DNA from 3 places in the Bacillus sp. z50 genome. Region 1 is predicted to be linked to each of the others. Evidence: riboswitches for the same ligand, from Rfam matches in the RefSeq annotation. Region 1 holds a riboswitch; each other region holds the start of a gene.
What was found. Region 1 has a riboswitch for S-adenosylmethionine ahead of AC4G3N_RS11865 (O-acetylhomoserine aminocarboxypropyltransferase/cysteine synthase family protein). Riboswitches for the same ligand answer to the same signal wherever they lie in the genome.
Positions count from the first base shown of each region.

Region 2: linked by a shared signal. The riboswitch ahead of metK (methionine adenosyltransferase) and the one ahead of AC4G3N_RS11865 (O-acetylhomoserine aminocarboxypropyltransferase/cysteine synthase family protein) in region 1 are both predicted to bind S-adenosylmethionine.
Region 3: linked by a shared signal. The riboswitch ahead of AC4G3N_RS13870 (methionine ABC transporter ATP-binding protein) and the one ahead of AC4G3N_RS11865 (O-acetylhomoserine aminocarboxypropyltransferase/cysteine synthase family protein) in region 1 are both predicted to bind S-adenosylmethionine.

Region 1 is NZ_JBZFQL010000003.1:525,546-531,171, reverse strand. It holds gene AC4G3N_RS11875 (methionine ABC transporter permease) at 1-372, opposite strand, end outside; gene AC4G3N_RS11870 (methionine ABC transporter ATP-binding protein) at 369-1,400, opposite strand; SAM riboswitch class I at 1,514-1,625, opposite strand; gene AC4G3N_RS11865 (O-acetylhomoserine aminocarboxypropyltransferase/cysteine synthase family protein) at 1,720-3,039, opposite strand; SAM riboswitch class I at 3,126-3,230, opposite strand; gene AC4G3N_RS11860 (thioredoxin family protein) at 3,508-3,789, opposite strand; gene AC4G3N_RS11855 (toprim domain-containing protein) at 3,764-4,159, opposite strand; gene gcvH (glycine cleavage system protein GcvH) at 4,330-4,713, opposite strand; gene AC4G3N_RS11845 (arsenate reductase family protein) at 4,786-5,139, opposite strand; gene AC4G3N_RS11840 (acyl-CoA dehydrogenase FadE) at 5,282-5,626, opposite strand, start outside.
Region 2 is NZ_JBZFQL010000006.1:228,248-233,873, reverse strand. It holds gene AC4G3N_RS16580 (ABC transporter substrate-binding protein) at 1-258, opposite strand, end outside; gene AC4G3N_RS16575 (alpha/beta hydrolase family protein) at 371-1,201, shown strand; gene AC4G3N_RS16570 (DUF2584 domain-containing protein) at 1,220-1,462, shown strand; gene pckA (phosphoenolpyruvate carboxykinase (ATP)) at 1,599-3,188, opposite strand; SAM riboswitch class I at 3,567-3,695, shown strand; gene metK (methionine adenosyltransferase) at 3,829-5,028, shown strand; gene asnB (asparagine synthase (glutamine-hydrolyzing)) at 5,225-5,626, shown strand, end outside.
Region 3 is NZ_JBZFQL010000004.1:243,504-249,129, reverse strand. It holds gene AC4G3N_RS13875 (pyridoxal phosphate-dependent aminotransferase) at 1-987, opposite strand, end outside; SAM riboswitch class I at 1,483-1,589, shown strand; gene AC4G3N_RS13870 (methionine ABC transporter ATP-binding protein) at 1,671-2,684, shown strand; gene AC4G3N_RS13865 (methionine ABC transporter permease) at 2,674-3,345, shown strand; gene AC4G3N_RS13860 (MetQ/NlpA family ABC transporter substrate-binding protein) at 3,366-4,190, shown strand; gene AC4G3N_RS13855 (iron-containing alcohol dehydrogenase family protein) at 4,394-5,497, shown strand.

The DNA of each region.
Region 1 (5,626 bases):
TACACCTTTATCAATTTCACGCAATCCAATCTCAACCATTCGCGCATAGAATGGAGCAGCACCTATAATTAAAGCTGGCAAAGCCGCATTGACACCGATAATACTTCCTACTAATGCCTTTGTGAAAGGAATTAACAACACGATTAGAATAATGAATGGAATGGAACGGAATATGTTAACGAAAGCACCTACAATTCCGTAAATCACTTTGTTTTCCCACATATTCCCCTTTGAGGTCAAGAATAATAGCAGACCCAATATAATTCCAAGGAAAAAAGTTGCGATTAATGAGACACCTGTCATATACAAGGTTTCCCATGTCTTTTCATAAATTCGTTCCCAAACTACATTTGGTAATAATGTTTCCATCATTCTGAAATCACCTCCACACCAATTTCCTGATTGTGGAGATAGTCAATCGCTTTCGCCACTTCAGCAGCATCACCGTCTACATGAATAAATAACGTTCCATAGGACCCGTGCTGAGTCTGCGAAATTTTACCCTGTAATATGTTTACATTGATTTTGTAAGAGCGGATAACCTCTGATAAAACAGGGGTTTCAGCTGATTCGCCAATAAAGGATAATTGTACAACTTTCCCCGTCGGATATTCAGCAAGCAAATGCTCAATCGTCTCTTTCGTTTCTTCTGGCTCAGTCACTTGCTGTACAAATCGTTTAGTAATCGGAGCATTTGGTTTTTTAAATACATCAAGTACTTTTCCGCTCTCGACCACTTTCCCCATCTCCATCACAGCAACGCGATGACAGATTTTACGAATAACATGCATTTCATGTGTAATTAATACGATTGTCAAGCCAAGTCTTTTATTTATATCAACGAGCAAATCCAAAATATCGTCTGTAGTCTGAGGATCAAGTGCTGATGTCGCCTCGTCACAAAGAAGAACCTGTGGATTGTTCGCTAATGCGCGCGCTATACCGACCCGCTGCTTCTGACCGCCGCTCAACTGAGATGGATAAGCATTTTCACGGCCATCTAATCCTACCAGACTTACCAGTTCCTTCACTCTTTCTTTACGTACCTTGCTTGGTACGCCCGCAATTTCTAAAGGAAACTCTATATTTTCGCTGACTGTCCTTGACCAGAGGAGATTAAAGTGTTGAAAAATCATACTTATTTCCATTCTGGCTTTTCTTAATTCAGCGCCTTTTATAGCAGCCATATCTTTGCCTGCCACCAAGACACTGCCTTCTGTTGGCTTCTCTAAACCGTTCAGCATTCTAATGAGGGTACTTTTTCCCGCACCGCTGTACCCAATAATTCCAAAGATCTCGCCTTTTTCAATAGATAATGAGACTTGATCCACTGCTTTGACAGCTGATGAACGTTTAAATGTTCCTGAGAAGGTCTTCGATACATCACGTAATGTAATCATGAAAAGTTCACCTGCTCTTTCTATCAACCTATAATTAAAGAATAACTTCAGTTAAACAAAAATGCCTTTCTGCGGAGGCAGAAAGGCATGATTTATTTATAACATGTTCCTTTCTCTCATCTCCCAGGATTTATTATCCTGTGTGAATTGGCACCTTTTCAATCATAAATGATTGCCGGTTGCCGGGCGTCAAAGGGCACTTCCCTCGGCCTCTCTTGATAAGAGTACTTAAACTATTCAATTAAATCTAACTGTTTGCTATCCTATCATGTTGAAGAAAGAACTGTCAACACCAAAGTCTGCATAGCATGTTCAATATTTATTTCACAACCACCTCAGTGGAAGCTATACCTGTTGCTTTTTCAATCGCAAGCTCCAATTCTTCAATTAGATCTTCTGCATGTTCAATTCCAACAGACAGTCTGATTAAATCCTCCTGTACACCTGATGCTTTTAATCCCTCTTCACTTAGTTGCTGATGAGTCGTGCTTGCCGGATGGATAATTAGGCTCTTTGCATCTCCCACATTGGCCACATGGGACCACAGTTCAACGGAATCAATCAGTTTTTTACCTGCCTCACGTCCACCCTTTATTCCAAAAACAACGACTGCTCCAGCACCTTTGGGTAAATATTTCTTCGTTTTTTCGTAATCAGGGTGATCTGAATCTCCTGGATACAAGACCCACGATACAGCCGGATGCTGTTTTAAATAGTCAACTATTAATCTCGTATTGGCTACATGCTCCTTCATCCTCACATGCAGAGTTTCCAATCCGAGAATAAATTGAAAGGCATTGTACGGGCTTAAGGATGGACCTAAATCTCTCAACAGCTGAACTCTGGCCTTCACAATAAATGCTGCTGCACCAATTGCTTCACTGTAAATCAGATCATGATAGCTTGGATCGGGTTCAGTAAAGCCCGGAAATTTAGATGAATTCCAGTCAAACTTCCCTCCATCGACTATGACCCCGCCTAATGTGGTTCCATTTCCAAGCAGCCATTTCGTAGCTGAGTGTACGACGATATCCGCTCCAAACTCAATCGGACGGGATAAATAAGGAGTTGCAAATGTATTATCAATGATTAACGGAATTCCAGCTTCATGAGCAATTTCCGCCACCCGTTCAATATCAAGAACCTGCAGGCTTGGATTTCCAATCGTTTCTCCAAAAATAGCTCTGGTCTTTGATGTAATCGCTTCTCTAAAATTTTCAGTGTCACTTGGATCCACGAACCTTACGTTAATACCATACTTAGGGAGAGTATTGGCAAATAAATTGTAGGTTCCGCCGTATAGAGTGGACGCAGAGATAATTTCATCACCTGCTCCCGCAATATTTAGGATTGAGAGTGTTATAGCTGCAGCACCACTTGATACCGCTAAAGCTCCAATGCCACCTTCTAATTCTGCTATACGTTCTTCGAATACACTTGAAGTTGGATTATGGATTCTAGTATAAATATAGCCAGTTTCAGCTAATCCAAATAAATCCGCAGCATGATCTGTGTCTTTAAATAAATAAGCATTCGTCTGGTAAATCGGCACGCTTCTCGCTCCAGTTACCGAATCCTGCTGCAATCCTCCGTGTATACCTACTGTTTCAAACCGATACTTCTTTTCTTCATTTGCCATTCTACATCTCTCCATTTCATTTTAAATAGAGAAGTGAGTAAATGAAAAAAACCTCTTCACAAGAAGAGGCAGGCATTTTCCATCTCTCCTTATCTCCCGGATTTATATCCGCTGGAATTGGCACCGTGTATTATATAAATACCGGTTGCCGGGCTTCAACGGGCCAGTCCCTCCACCTCTCTTGATAAGAACCAAGTATTAAGTTGTTAAAACTATAGCATATGGAAAAATATGAGTCAATTGATTATTCAGAATTTTTAAATTAAATAACGAGGAGCTTCTTTTACTATAATAAATGCCTCCAGTTAGCCACTTAACAATCGTCTAATCGGTTGAGATTACAGGCTATTATAGAGAATTCTACAAATCAATTAAAACTTCTGACATAGACAGCGTAAAATAGAAACAGCACCTTTAAAAGATTCTAGTTAAATATTCATCGACATATTTCCTGAGAAATAACTGCTCTTATTCTGTAATTCTCTTTAATTGATCAACAAGATAGGGAACTGAGTGGAAGGCATAGATTTTCTCGATTGGCTGGTTATCCTTGATTAAAATGAGGCATGGTACACTTTGAATTTGATATTCTTCTGCAAGTTCCTTAGCATAGTTAAGATTGACTTTTTCCAAAGAGGCATTTGGGAGGACTTCCTTTGCAATATCAAGCATTTTACCTGCTAATTGACATGTTCCGCAAAGAGGAGTAAAAGTATAGATCGCTTTATTTATCGTGGTTTGATTGTTCATTTTTCATTACATCCTTCATTTGTTTTAAAAATTCGGCTTTTACATCTATATTGGCTGCCAAAAGAACCGTTGCTAAATGATATCTTGGCGCATTAGCAACTTCACGGTATGTACGATCAATATATATGTGAGATGCATTTGGCATTTCTCGTCTTAACTGTTTTCTCAGCTTTTCTCCGGATTCATCTGCATCAGCCAAAATATACACGTCTCTCTGTTCAAGTTCGTCTACTAATTCATCCATTTTCGATAGACTGATGGTTCCATTTGTACATCTTATATCGACAGATTCGTTAAGTACAGATTGTATTTTTTGGCGGTCGGTAGAACCTTCCACAATAATTACTTTCTCACTTTGAGCATCCTGCATGATTGATCACCTTTTATTAGGAGAGTACGTTCTATGTGATTGGACAATTGCCTTCGTCTTTTTCATTATATGTATCTTACCCTAACATAGTGGAAAGTAACAATTGATCTAAAAACATAATAAAAAGGAAAGAAGCTGACGAATGACCCCAAACTTCTCCCCTCTATTGACTACTCTTCTTTAGTCGCTGTTTCGTATTGGCCAGCATCCATTAATTCATCATATTCGCTGATTTCGGATGGTTCAACAACTACCATCCATGCTTTTTCATATGGAGATTCATTAACATATTCTGGACTATCCGCTAATTCTTCATTTACTTCAACAACTGTCCCACTGATTGGCGCATACAATTCAGATACTGTCTTAACTGATTCTACACTGCCAAACGGTTCATTACGGGTCAATTGATCACCTATTTCCGGTAGTTCCACAAATACGATGTCTCCCAATTCTTTTTGAGCAAAATCAGTTATTCCAATTCGAATCTTACCATCCTCTTGTTTAACCCATTCATGCTCAGCTGTATAACGTAATCCCGCTGGAATGCTCATGATTTAATCCCCCCAAAATGTATGTATGGTTCCTATTTATCATGACATCAAACTGGTTATTTGACAATTGTTTCATGCCCAGATTTTCTGGTAATTTACCTCTTTGAATCCTACTGTTACTTTTTCTCCATCAAATGCGATTGGGCGCTTGATTAGCATCCCGTCTGATGCAAGCAAGGTAAGAATTTCATCTTCAGACATATCCTTCACTTTATCTTTTAACCCAAGTTCTCTGTATTTCATCCCACTTGTGTTAAAAAATTTCTGAAGAGACAATTCACTTTTTTGATAAATTATTTCTAGCTCTTCTTTCGATGGAGGATTTTGCGCTATATCAACTTCTTGATAGGATATTCCCTTTTCATCAAACCATTTCTTTGCTTTTCTGCATGTCCCGCATTTAGGATACCAGTATAATGTAATCATCGTTTTATCACCTCAATTGAAGCATACCACATTTTTTCATCTATCTTAAACGGATATACTTCTGCTCTAGAAAAGGTAACAGGTCTAACATAGCAGGAAAAGAAAAAGCCTGGTTTTCACCAGGCCTCCATAGTATAAAGGATTAAACAGTGTAACGCTCAGCATCAACTAACTTTTCTGAAGCTTCACGTTTAAGTGCGATTACATTGATTGGTGTGAAACGTGTGAATTTACGTAAAGCTGATGTCATCATACGTAATGTATCACCAGTTTCTGTTGCCACTAATGTTTCTTTAGCATGCTTCTCGATTTCGCCAAATGCTTCCTGGCAGAAGATTTGAGTATAAAGAAGTTTTTGTTTGTTCTTTTCTAAGCCATCTTTTTTGATTGCTTTTTCTGTACGAAGAACAACTGATTCCATCGCATAAACGAAAGAAGCAATATCCGCAATATTAACAAGAATTTCTTGTTCTTTTTCCAGCTCAGT
Region 2 (5,626 bases), on a different contig from region 1:
AGCTCCGCCTGATAGTAGAGCAGTCATTGTCTTATCACCGCCCCATGCAGTCTGCAGGTCTACATCAAGCCCTTCGTCCTTAAAAAATCCTTTGGCCAGGGCGACATATTCAGGTGCATAAAAAATAGAGCGTGTGACTTCTGCTACTTTGACTTTTGTCAATTCTTCAGTCGACTTATTTTCTTTACAGGCCGATAAACTAAAGATGAGCAGAATGGACAGCATACAGAAGAAGCTGGTTTTAAGATAATATTTCAAGGGAATTTCCTCCTTAGTAGGCAGTATGTATGCCAAAGTGTAGTTAATCGTATTGTATGTGTGGTATATATTTGTGTGAATGCCTATAGAACTTTGTAAAGGAGCCCGGATTATGGATGAAGTAAAATCATCGCTAGGTAGTATCGTAGATAGAAGTCGATATCCATCGCCACATCCGGATATAAATCTATATATTGTCACGTATTTATCGAATGGGTTAAGGGTTAAGGGGCTATTAGCTGAGCCAAAAAAAAATGATGAAATAATGGACGGATTTTTATATTTACGCGGAGGCATTAAAAATGTTGGGAAGGTCCGTCCAGGGCGTATCATTCAATTCGCAAGTCAGGGGTTTGTTGTTTTTGCCCCCTTTTATCGTGGCAACCAGGGTGGAGAAGGAGAGGAAGATTTTGCAGGAGAAGATCGTTGGGATGCTATTGCAGGTTTTGAACTTTTAAAGCAACATCCCAAGGTTAATCCAAAAAAGGTCCATATTTTTGGATTTTCTCGAGGCGGGATTATGGCCTTGTGGACAGCTATATACTGCCAGGACGCTGCTTCACTTGTCACGTGGGGGGGAGTTTCCGATATGGTTCTGACCTACATAGAGAGAATTGATTTAAGAAGAATGCTGAAAAGGGTCATTGGAGGTACGCCAAACAAGGTGCCGGATGAATATAAAGCCCGTACACCCTTGTATGAAATTGAAAAAATACCATGTAATGTTCTAATTATTCATGGCGAGAAGGATAAGAACGTTTCGGTTGAACATGCCAATCTATTAAGAAACAGACTGCAGGATCTCGGCAAGAGCGTCGATGTGTGGTACCTTAAGGACTATACACATTATCTACCTCCTAGAATAAATCGGCAAATCGTCACGGATTTAACGAAATGGATGAAAGAAGCCGCTTCAAATGATACCATTGAAATAAATAAATGAAGCAGGGGAGTGAGAGAATTGGGTATGCCAATGGAATTGAATACTCTTATAGTGACAAAGGCTAATGAAAAAAGGGTTGAGGAAAATCTATTCGTCCTAAAAAAAGAAGGATACCGCCTATATCCAATTGAAATTCCGATTGATATCCGAAAAACTCTGGATGGAGAATCGAGAGGAACGGCACGGATAAAAAAAGTGGAATGGGAAAATAACTGCACAACCATTACATATGAGTTGATTTCTTTAAATTCCAGTAACTAAATTGAATAGAAACTAAAGAAAACAAACCTTCATCCAGAATTACATTGGGCGGTGGGTTTGTTTTTAAATTTAGACAAATAAAATAGTGCCTCAGGAAAGCCATTTCTTTTTGGCTTCCTAAGACACCGCTAGTTCTTTAAAAGGTAATTGGTCCACCTTTAGATTCAATTTCAGAACTGATATTTTTAAATTCCTTGAAATTTTCTCTGAATTTATGTGCAAGCTCATTCGCCTTTTCATAATAGGCTTCTGGATCTTTCCACGTTTTCTGCGGCTGTAAAACTTCATCAGGTACTCCAGGTACGTGTAAAGGAATCGCTAAGCCAAATATTCTGTCTTGTACCGTTTCGATATTGGCTAGTTCTCCTTCCAATGCAGCTTGAATCATCAATCGTGTATAAGAAAGCTTCATGCGGCTACCTGTCCCATACTCTCCTCCAGTCCAACCGGTATTAACCAGATATACCTGAACTTGATGTTCCTCAATATTTTTGCCAAGCATCTCAGCATATTTAGTTGGATGCAATGGTAAGAATGGTGAACCGAAGCAGGTAGAAAACGTAGCCTGTGGTGAAGTGATTCCGAGTTCAGTTCCTGCCAATTTACTCGTATAACCGCTTAGAAAATGATACATTGCCTGTTCTTTGGTTAACTTGCTGATTGGAGGCAGAACACCAAAAGCATCAGCAGTTAAAAAGATGATTGTATTGGGATGGCCCGCTATACTAGGTGTGACGATGTTCTGCATGGCTTCGATAGGGTAAGCTGCCCGGGTATTTTCAGTTAACATTCCATTATCATAGTCAGCAATTCTCGTATCTTCATCTACAACCACATTCTCTAGTACAGAACCAAAGCGTATGGCATTAAAAATTTGAGGCTCTTTTTCCTGTGTGAGATTGATGCATTTTGCGTAACAGCCGCCTTCAATATTAAATACACCATCAGGAGACCAGCCATGTTCGTCATCACCTATAAGGCGGCGATTTGGATCGGCTGATAAAGTAGTCTTTCCAGTGCCGGATAGGCCAAAGAAAAGAGCTACATCTCCCTCGAAACCTACATTTGCTGAACAATGCATAGAGAACACATTTTTCTCAGGCAACAGGTAATTCATGATTGAGAAAATGGATTTTTTCATTTCACCTGCATACTCGGTGCCTCCAATTAAGACGACTTTTTTCTCAAAAGAAATGATGATAAACGTCTCAGATTGTGTACCGTCCACGAGAGGGTTTGCTTTAAAACCTGGTGCTGAGATAATAGTAAACTCAGGAGAATGATTTTCAAGCTCTTCTTTAGTGGGGCGGATAAACAGCTGATGTACAAATAAATTGTGCCAGGCATATTCATTGATTACTTGTATAGGAAGGCGGTAGTCTGTTGCAGCCCCAGCAAACCCATTAAATACAAATAATTCATCTCGTTTTTCGAGGTAATCGATAACTTTATCATATAATTTAGAGAATGCGTCTTCAGATATTGCTTGATTGACGCTTCCCCAGGCTATTTTATCTTTAGTGGCAGCTTCCTCTACAATATATTTATCCTTTGGAGATCTGCCGGTATATTTACCTGTTTCGGCTTTAATCGCTCCAGTAGATGTGAGGATGCCCTCTTTTCTGGTTAATACTTTTTCAACTAATTGTGGCACTGAAAGCTGAATGTGAATATTATCATGAGTAAGTAATTGTTTCAATTCATTGGAAACTCCTACACTGTTCATAAGGTATCATCCTTTTCCAGAATTTTGGTAAGCATATTATATGGAAAATAGTATAACACATTTAATCGATTTATCCATACTAATTGTGTTAATTTTCAAAAATATGGTTTAATATAGTATATAAGAATAATTATTATTGTTTTCATTGGTGAAAGAATAGGGATATTAGTCAATATTGATGGATAAATAATAAAGTATATTTATTTGAATATTCGTAAATTAATTATATCAATATCATAATTGAAATGCGAATTTTAAGTTCTGACTGTACTTCTTTTAGAAAAAGGATGAAGCTAAAGGTTTATCTTAACAATATATTCCTGTTTATTTATTGACAGAAAATGATGGATAAGATATTATATACATTTGATATGGATACTCTTATCAAGACTCGGTGGAGAGACGAGCTCTATGAAGCCGGGGCAACCTGCAGTTTGATTCCTTATAATGGAAATCACGCAAAGGTGCTAACTTGATGCAAGGTTATAATGCCTTGAACGATGAGAGTGAAAGGCAGATTTCTGAGACTCAGACCTTTCCTCTTTTCTTTATAAAGGGGAAAGGTCTTTTTTCGTATAATCAGGAGATAATTAAAGATAATGAGTAGCCATAAACAGGGAAACTGAAGGAGGAAATATACATGTCTAATAAGAGACATTTGTTTACATCAGAATCTGTAACAGAAGGTCATCCGGATAAAATTTGCGATCAGATTTCTGATTCCATTTTGGATGAAATTTTAGCAAAGGATCCAAATGCGAGGGTAGCCTGCGAAACATCTGTTACCACTGGATTAGTTTTAGTAGCGGGAGAAATCACTACTTCTACTTATGTGGATATTCCAAAAATTGTGCGTGACACAATCAAAGGGATCGGTTATACACGTGCTAAATATGGTTTCGATGCAGAAACATGCGCTGTCTTAACCTCTATTGATGAACAATCTGCAGATATCGCCCAAGGTGTAGACCAAGCTTTGGAATCAAGAGAAGGCACGATGTCAGATGAAGAGATTGAAGCTATTGGGGCGGGAGATCAGGGTCTTATGTTCGGTTTTGCCTGCAACGAAACAGAAGAATTAATGCCTCTTCCTATTTCTCTTGCTCACCAATTATCTAGAAAGCTGGCTGAGGTTCGTAAACAAGAAGTTCTTCCATACTTGCGCCCTGATGGAAAAACACAAGTCACAGTGGAATATGATGAAAATAAAAATCCGGTAAGAATTGATACAATCGTTATCTCTACTCAGCATGACGCGGAAACAACACTGGAGCAAATTAAGAAAGACTTAAAAGAACAAGTAATTAAACCGGTTGTTCCTGCTCACCTTATTGATGAACAAACTAAATATTTTATTAACCCAACGGGCCGTTTTGTTATTGGAGGTCCACAAGGGGATGCAGGCTTGACTGGCCGTAAAATCATTGTAGACACGTATGGTGGATACGCACGTCACGGTGGCGGAGCATTCTCTGGTAAAGACGCTACAAAAGTAGACCGTTCTGCTGCCTATGCAGCCAGATACGTAGCTAAAAATATTGTAGCAGCAGGTCTTGCAGATAAAGCGGAAGTTCAGCTGGCTTACGCGATTGGTGTAGCGCAACCAGTATCTATTTCTATTGATACGTTCGGTACAGGGAAAATTGAAGAGGAAAAATTAATTGAATTAGTACGTGCTAACTTTGATCTACGCCCAGCAGGGATCATAAAAATGCTTGATTTAAGACGTCCGATCTATAAACAAACAGCAGCTTACGGACATTTTGGACGCAATGATTTAGATCTTCCTTGGGAGAAAACAGATAAAGTGGAAGTACTGCGTGCGGAAGCTAACATCTAAGATAAACAGCATAAACATTTCTAGAAAGAGGGATAACCCCTCTTTCTTTTTTTGTCTAAATATGGTAATATTAGGAAGTTGTGATATCGGGTATAATGGATCATATTTTGTCGGGACCCTAGCTTATATCTAAAATCTAATCCTTTGATATTTTTAAAGAAAAACAGTCGAAAGTAAAGGTAGTGAGTGAATAATAATGTGTGGATTTGTAGGATGTATGCATGATCACCAGCAAGCGAATCAGGATTCAGAACTAATTAAAAGTATGAATGACTTGATTACGCATAGAGGGCCAGATGACGAGGGGTATTATATAGATGAACATATCCAGCTTGGTTTCAGAAGACTAAGCATCATTGATATTGAATGTGGACATCAGCCCTTAACGTATGAAAATGAACGCTATTGGATTGTTTTTAACGGAGAAATATACAACTACTTGGAATTGAAAGTAGTGCTGGAAAAGGAAGGCATGGCGTTTTCTACAAATTCAGATACTGAAGTAATCCTGGCGGCATTTGTTCAATATGGGGAAAAGGCAGTTGAAATGCTTCGTGGGATGTTTGGGTTCGTGATTTGGGATAAACAGGAGAAATCT
Region 3 (5,626 bases), on a different contig from region 1:
AGGGACAGGAAGCCAAGCAAAGAATGAACCAGTTGGGGCTTCGACTTTCCAGCCGATTTTATTGCAAGCGCCAATGAGGGAATTTCGTCGTCGTTCATAGCGTTCGATAAGCTCTTCTACGCAGGATTGCTCCCCTGTCAAGGCTGCGATTGCCGCTTTTTGTACAGCAGGGAAGAGGCTGACGTAAAGATGATCTTGAATGAGATTGAGTGCTTCGATGATAGCTGGGTTTCCGATAGCAAAGCCAACACGCCAGCCTGCCATATTGTAAGTTTTCGAGAGTGTGTACATTTCAATGCCGACTTCTTTTGCACCCTCCGTTTCAAGAAAACTGATAGGTTTTTGTCCATCAAAGCCAATAGCTCCATAGGCAAAATCATGAAGTACGGTAATGTTATTTTCTTTTGCAAATGATACTGTTTTTTCAAAAAAAGCATGATCTGCGGTAGCTCCGGTAGGATTATTTGGGTAGTTTAAATACATTAGCTTTGCATGGGTCCTTTGTTCTAAAGGGATGCTTTCATAATCCGGCAAAAATTGATTATCTTTTGTTAGTGGAAAAGTTTCATAGTTTACGTTTGCTAATACAGCTCCAGATAAATAGTCGGGATAGCCTGGGTCTGGCAAGAGCATTAGCTCTCCATCGTTGAGCAAGCACATTGGTAGCTCAACTAGTCCGGCCTTCGTTCCAAAAAGGATGGCAACTTCAGTTTTAGGGTCAACCTCGACGCCATATTGCTTGTGATAAAATTGTGCTGCCGCTTCTTTCAACTCTTCCAAACCCCGAAATGGAGAATATTTATGAGTTTGTGCATCTTCAGCCGCCACTTGCAGGGCTTTGACGATATGCGCAGGAGTAGGTTGATCAGGATTTCCTTGTCCGAGATTAATAATGTCTCTGCCTTCAGCTATAGCGCTGTTAACTTTTAGGACAAGTGTTGCAAAAAATTGGACTGGCAGTTTTTTTAAGCGTTCTGAATATGTCATATAATTCACCTTTACGAAGAGAATATAGTTTTGAATATTTAAATAATAGATAAAATTCTATAACCTTTATTTAGAAATGTCTATAGTGAGCTGAAAGAATTTGAATATAGCGGTAGTAAATGGTTATTAGATTTGCTGAGTCATAGATTATAGGGGAACGTTTGATGAAGTGGGTGTGGTAGCTTTTTCAGAAATGATTGTTTTTCGGAAAATGTGAAATGTGGAGACTATACATTAAATGAGCTTGTTTGGCAGATGAAAATAGTGAGCGATGAAAGTGTTATTCAGTCGGCTTGCGAAAATGTAGAGTTTTACATTATCGTCAGTTCAGCCCTACGAAGAAGAATGGGGAGTTTTTTAATCCGATGTATGTGGATTGGAATATTTTATTGAAATTGCAATGATGAAAGCGGTTCAACAGTTTACGTCAAAAAGGTTTTTGTTGACAGACTATTCTGAAGTCTGTAATATCATAAACAAATCAAATAAAGCTATAGCTTATCGAGAGCGACCGAGGGACTAGGCCCTATGACGTCCGGCAACCCCCTTAATAGGGAAGGTGCCAATTCCTGCAGAATGTATTACATTCTGAAAGATAAGTCGAGATAGATGTATTTCGATGCCCCTTTCAGATGAGAGGGGCATTTTTGTTTCAAAAAATGTGTAGAGATAGAGGTTGGCATATGATAAAAATTCAGAATGTTAATAAGATTTACAAAACTAAAAGCGGTATAGTAAATGGAGTTGACAACGTTTCCTTAACAATTAAAAAAGGCGAGATATTCGGGATTGTCGGGTACTCAGGAGCAGGTAAAAGCTCGCTGCTACGCTGTATTAATTTGTTGGAGCGTCCAACATCGGGAAATATCACAGTTGATGGAATTGATCTGGCTAAGTTGAGAAGCAAGCAATTGCGTCATGCACGCTTAAAAATCGGGATGATTTTTCAGCACTTTTATCTTATTAGCCAGAAAACAGTTTTTGAAAATATAGCTTTTTCTTTAAAGGCAGCAAAAGTGCCGCAGACTCAAATACAAGACCGAGTAGAAGAACTGTTGAAAATGGTCGGATTAGCTGAAAAGCGTGAAGTGTATCCTTCGCAGCTAAGTGGGGGACAGAAGCAGCGTGTAGCGATTGCAAGGGCGTTGGCGAATAACCCGACAGTACTCCTTTGTGATGAGGCGACCTCAGCACTAGATCCGACGACAACGAAATCAATATTGAATTTGTTGAAAAAAATCAATAAGGAGCTCAATATTACGATTGTGTTGATTACACATGAGATGAATGTAGTAAAGGAAATTTGTAATCGAATGGCGATTATGCAGGATGGCAAGGTCATTGAGGAAGGCTCGGTGTATGATATTTTTGCTAAACCCCATGCCGATCTTACGAAGGAATTCATTAACAGTGTTGTTTCGTTCGATATACCTGACGCTATTTACCAAAGTTGCAAGGGTCCGATTGTCAAGGTGACGTTTAGGGGAACGGTTGCCGGTGAGGGAGTCATATCGGATACGCTTCAGCAATTTAATGTAAAAGGCAATTTTCTTCATGGCTCAATTGAATATATTCAGGAATTGCCTTTAGGTATTTTTATCATGGAGCTTCGCGGACAGAAGGAAGAGATTAATAAAGCGATATCTTATATAGAAAGTCGAGAGGCAGAAGTGGAGGTGTTCCAACATGGGCTTTGATTTCAACCACTTTATAGAGCTTATTCCTGAAATTAACACAGCATTTTTGCAGACGATTTACATGATTTCCATTTCTTTAGCTGTCGCAATCGTGATTGGTTTACCAGTTGGAATTCTATTATATGTGACAGAAAAGGGTTTATTTTGGGAAAACAAAACGGTTCAGAGGATATTAGGATTTGTCGTCAATTTGGTCCGATCAATACCATTTATTATTTTATTGGTTGCTCTTATGCCATTGACCGAATTTGTTGTAAAGACAACGATTGGACCAACAGCTGCTAGCGTATCGCTGTCAGTCGCAGCTATTCCGTTTTTTGCGAGAATCGTTGAAACGTCTTTACGAGAAATTGATAAAGGTGTTATTGAAGCCGCGATAGCAGCTGGTGCGACACCGTGGATGATTATTAAGGAAGTACTATTGCTCGAAGCGAGATCAGGTATCATTTCGGGTATTACACTTACATTAATTAGCTTGATTGGGTTTTCTGCTATGGCAGGAACGGTCGGTGGTGGCGGTATTGGTGATTTAGCGATTCGCTATGGGTATTATCGCTATGATAATACCATTATGATTGCAACTGTTATTATTTTAATCGTATTGGTTCAGGTTATCCAACTTGCCGGTGATTTCATCGCAAAAGTTATAGATAAAAGATAATAGAAAAGGGGAATTATTTCATGAAAAAGGGGTTAACAGCATTTATTTTATTCTTAGTGGTAGGTACATTGGCAGCTTGCAGCGGCAATGAAAGCATTGAGGATGCAAGCTCAGAGTCAAAGGATATTAAAATTGGAGCTACTTCTGGTCCTTATAGTGATATGGCAACGAAAGCAATCAAGCCAGGCTTGGAAGAATTGGGATACAAAGTAGAAGTGGTGGAGTTCAGTGATTATATTCAACCGAATAAAGCGTTAGATGGTGGAGATATTGATGCGAACCTTTTTCAGCATACTATTTACTTGGAAAACTTTGAAAAAGAGAACAGCATGGATTTGACAGGGTTAATTAAAGTACCGACTGCGCCGATGGGTATTTATTCAAACACGTATAAATCTTTGGATGAAGTGAAGGACGGAGCGACGATTACAATTCCGAATGATCCGGTAAATGCAGCTCGCGCATTCAATACACTTCAAGATGAAGGATTAATTGTAGTAGATGAAAATGCAGAACCCCTTAAAGTTTCTGAAAAGGACATAATCGAAAACAAGAAAAACTTAAAATTCCAGCCGCTAGAGTCAGGACAGCTACCTCGATCTATTGACAGTGCAGATTTATCAGCAGTACCAGGAAACTTCGCATTAGCTGCAGATATGGACTTATTAAGTGCATTAGCGCTTGAGAATATGCTTGATCCGTATCGAAATTTAGTGGCAGTAAAGGCTAATAATGATGATTCACAGCTAGCTAAGGATATTTTATCAGTGGTAGAATCTGATGAATTCGAAAAAATAATCGATGAAGAATTTGTCGGCTTCGGCAAGCCTGAATGGATGAAATAATAAGAAAAAATGTCCCAGTTCTCTCTTTGTTTTATGTATAAATACTAAGGCTGTATATCCCTTAGATTAAACAACTAATTCGTAAACAATACAAAACCATAGAAGGAGCATGGCGGGTGTAAGGTTAGACATACAGAATATATAAAGATAACACTTCCCACTTTATTAATGTTTTTAACAGCAAATAGAAATGAGTGATGAAAATGACTGTTTTTTCAGTTCATGGTGCTCCAAGTGAATATATTTTGAAAGATAACGCTTTAGATTTATTGGAAGCTAAGCTGCTGGAACGCAATCTCCGCAGAGTTCTTGTGGTTCGTGGGAAAAAGTCCTGGGAGGCAGTAAAGCCGTATTGGCCGCAAATGGCAGAGGTAGAATTGGAAGAATATACGTACGGAGGCGAGTGCTCATTTGCCGAAATCGAGGCGGTTACTAAGCTGGTCAAGCATCATTCATTGGATGCGGTAATAGGTGTCGGAGGCGGAAAGATACTCGATCTTGTTAAGGCGGTTTGCGATGCGACTGAAAGGCAGTCCATTCTCATTCCGACATTGGCATCTAATTGTTCGCCATGGACGCCTTTAAGCGTTATATATGATGATTCCGGAGCTTTCATTCGTTATGATATATATCCGGTTTGTACCAGTCTGGTGCTAGTGGAGCCGCAAATTTTAGTTGATGCTCCAATAGAAATGTTAATTGCCGGTATTGGAGATACTCTTGCGAAATGGTACGAAGCGGATGTACAGATGGCTGTAATTGATAATAAGACTGTTCCACTGCAAATTGCTCATTTTGCTGCAAGAGAATGTAAGGATTTATTGCTAAAATTCGCCCGTGGAGCTGTTGAAGCTGCAAAGGCTGGGGAAGTAAATGATGATTTCGTCAAAGTAGTGGAAACGATTATTATGTTTGGTGGCATGGTTGGGGGCTATGGTGATTATTACGGTCGAATTGCTGGCGCTCATTCGATTCACAATGGTTTAACGGTACTTGAAGAAACTCATCACGCCTTGCATGGTGATAAGGTGGCATATGGCATTTTAGTTCAGCTAGTGCTGGAAGACAAATGGACAGAAATTGAAGAGCTTCGACTGTTTTATGAGGAGTTGGGCCTTCCATTATCCTTAACAGATTTAGGTGTGGAAGATATAACGGAAGCGCTGATTGCTGAGGTTGCTGAAAAAGCAACAGTTACGGGTGAGTCGATTCATGTAATGTCAATTGGATTGGTTACAGCTGAGAGGGTAGTGGAAGCAATTCAGAAGTTGGAGCAATTTGTTTGTGAGAGTGAGAAATCTTGCTAAAGTTGTTTACATAAACGGTCATCATCCACTCTAGGAATTAGAAGGTGTTTTAGGATTAGTTGATTGTGCAGGTTTCTTAGTAGACAGTTAAAAAGCTGTCTACTTTTTTTATTAGTCGTTAGCAATAAT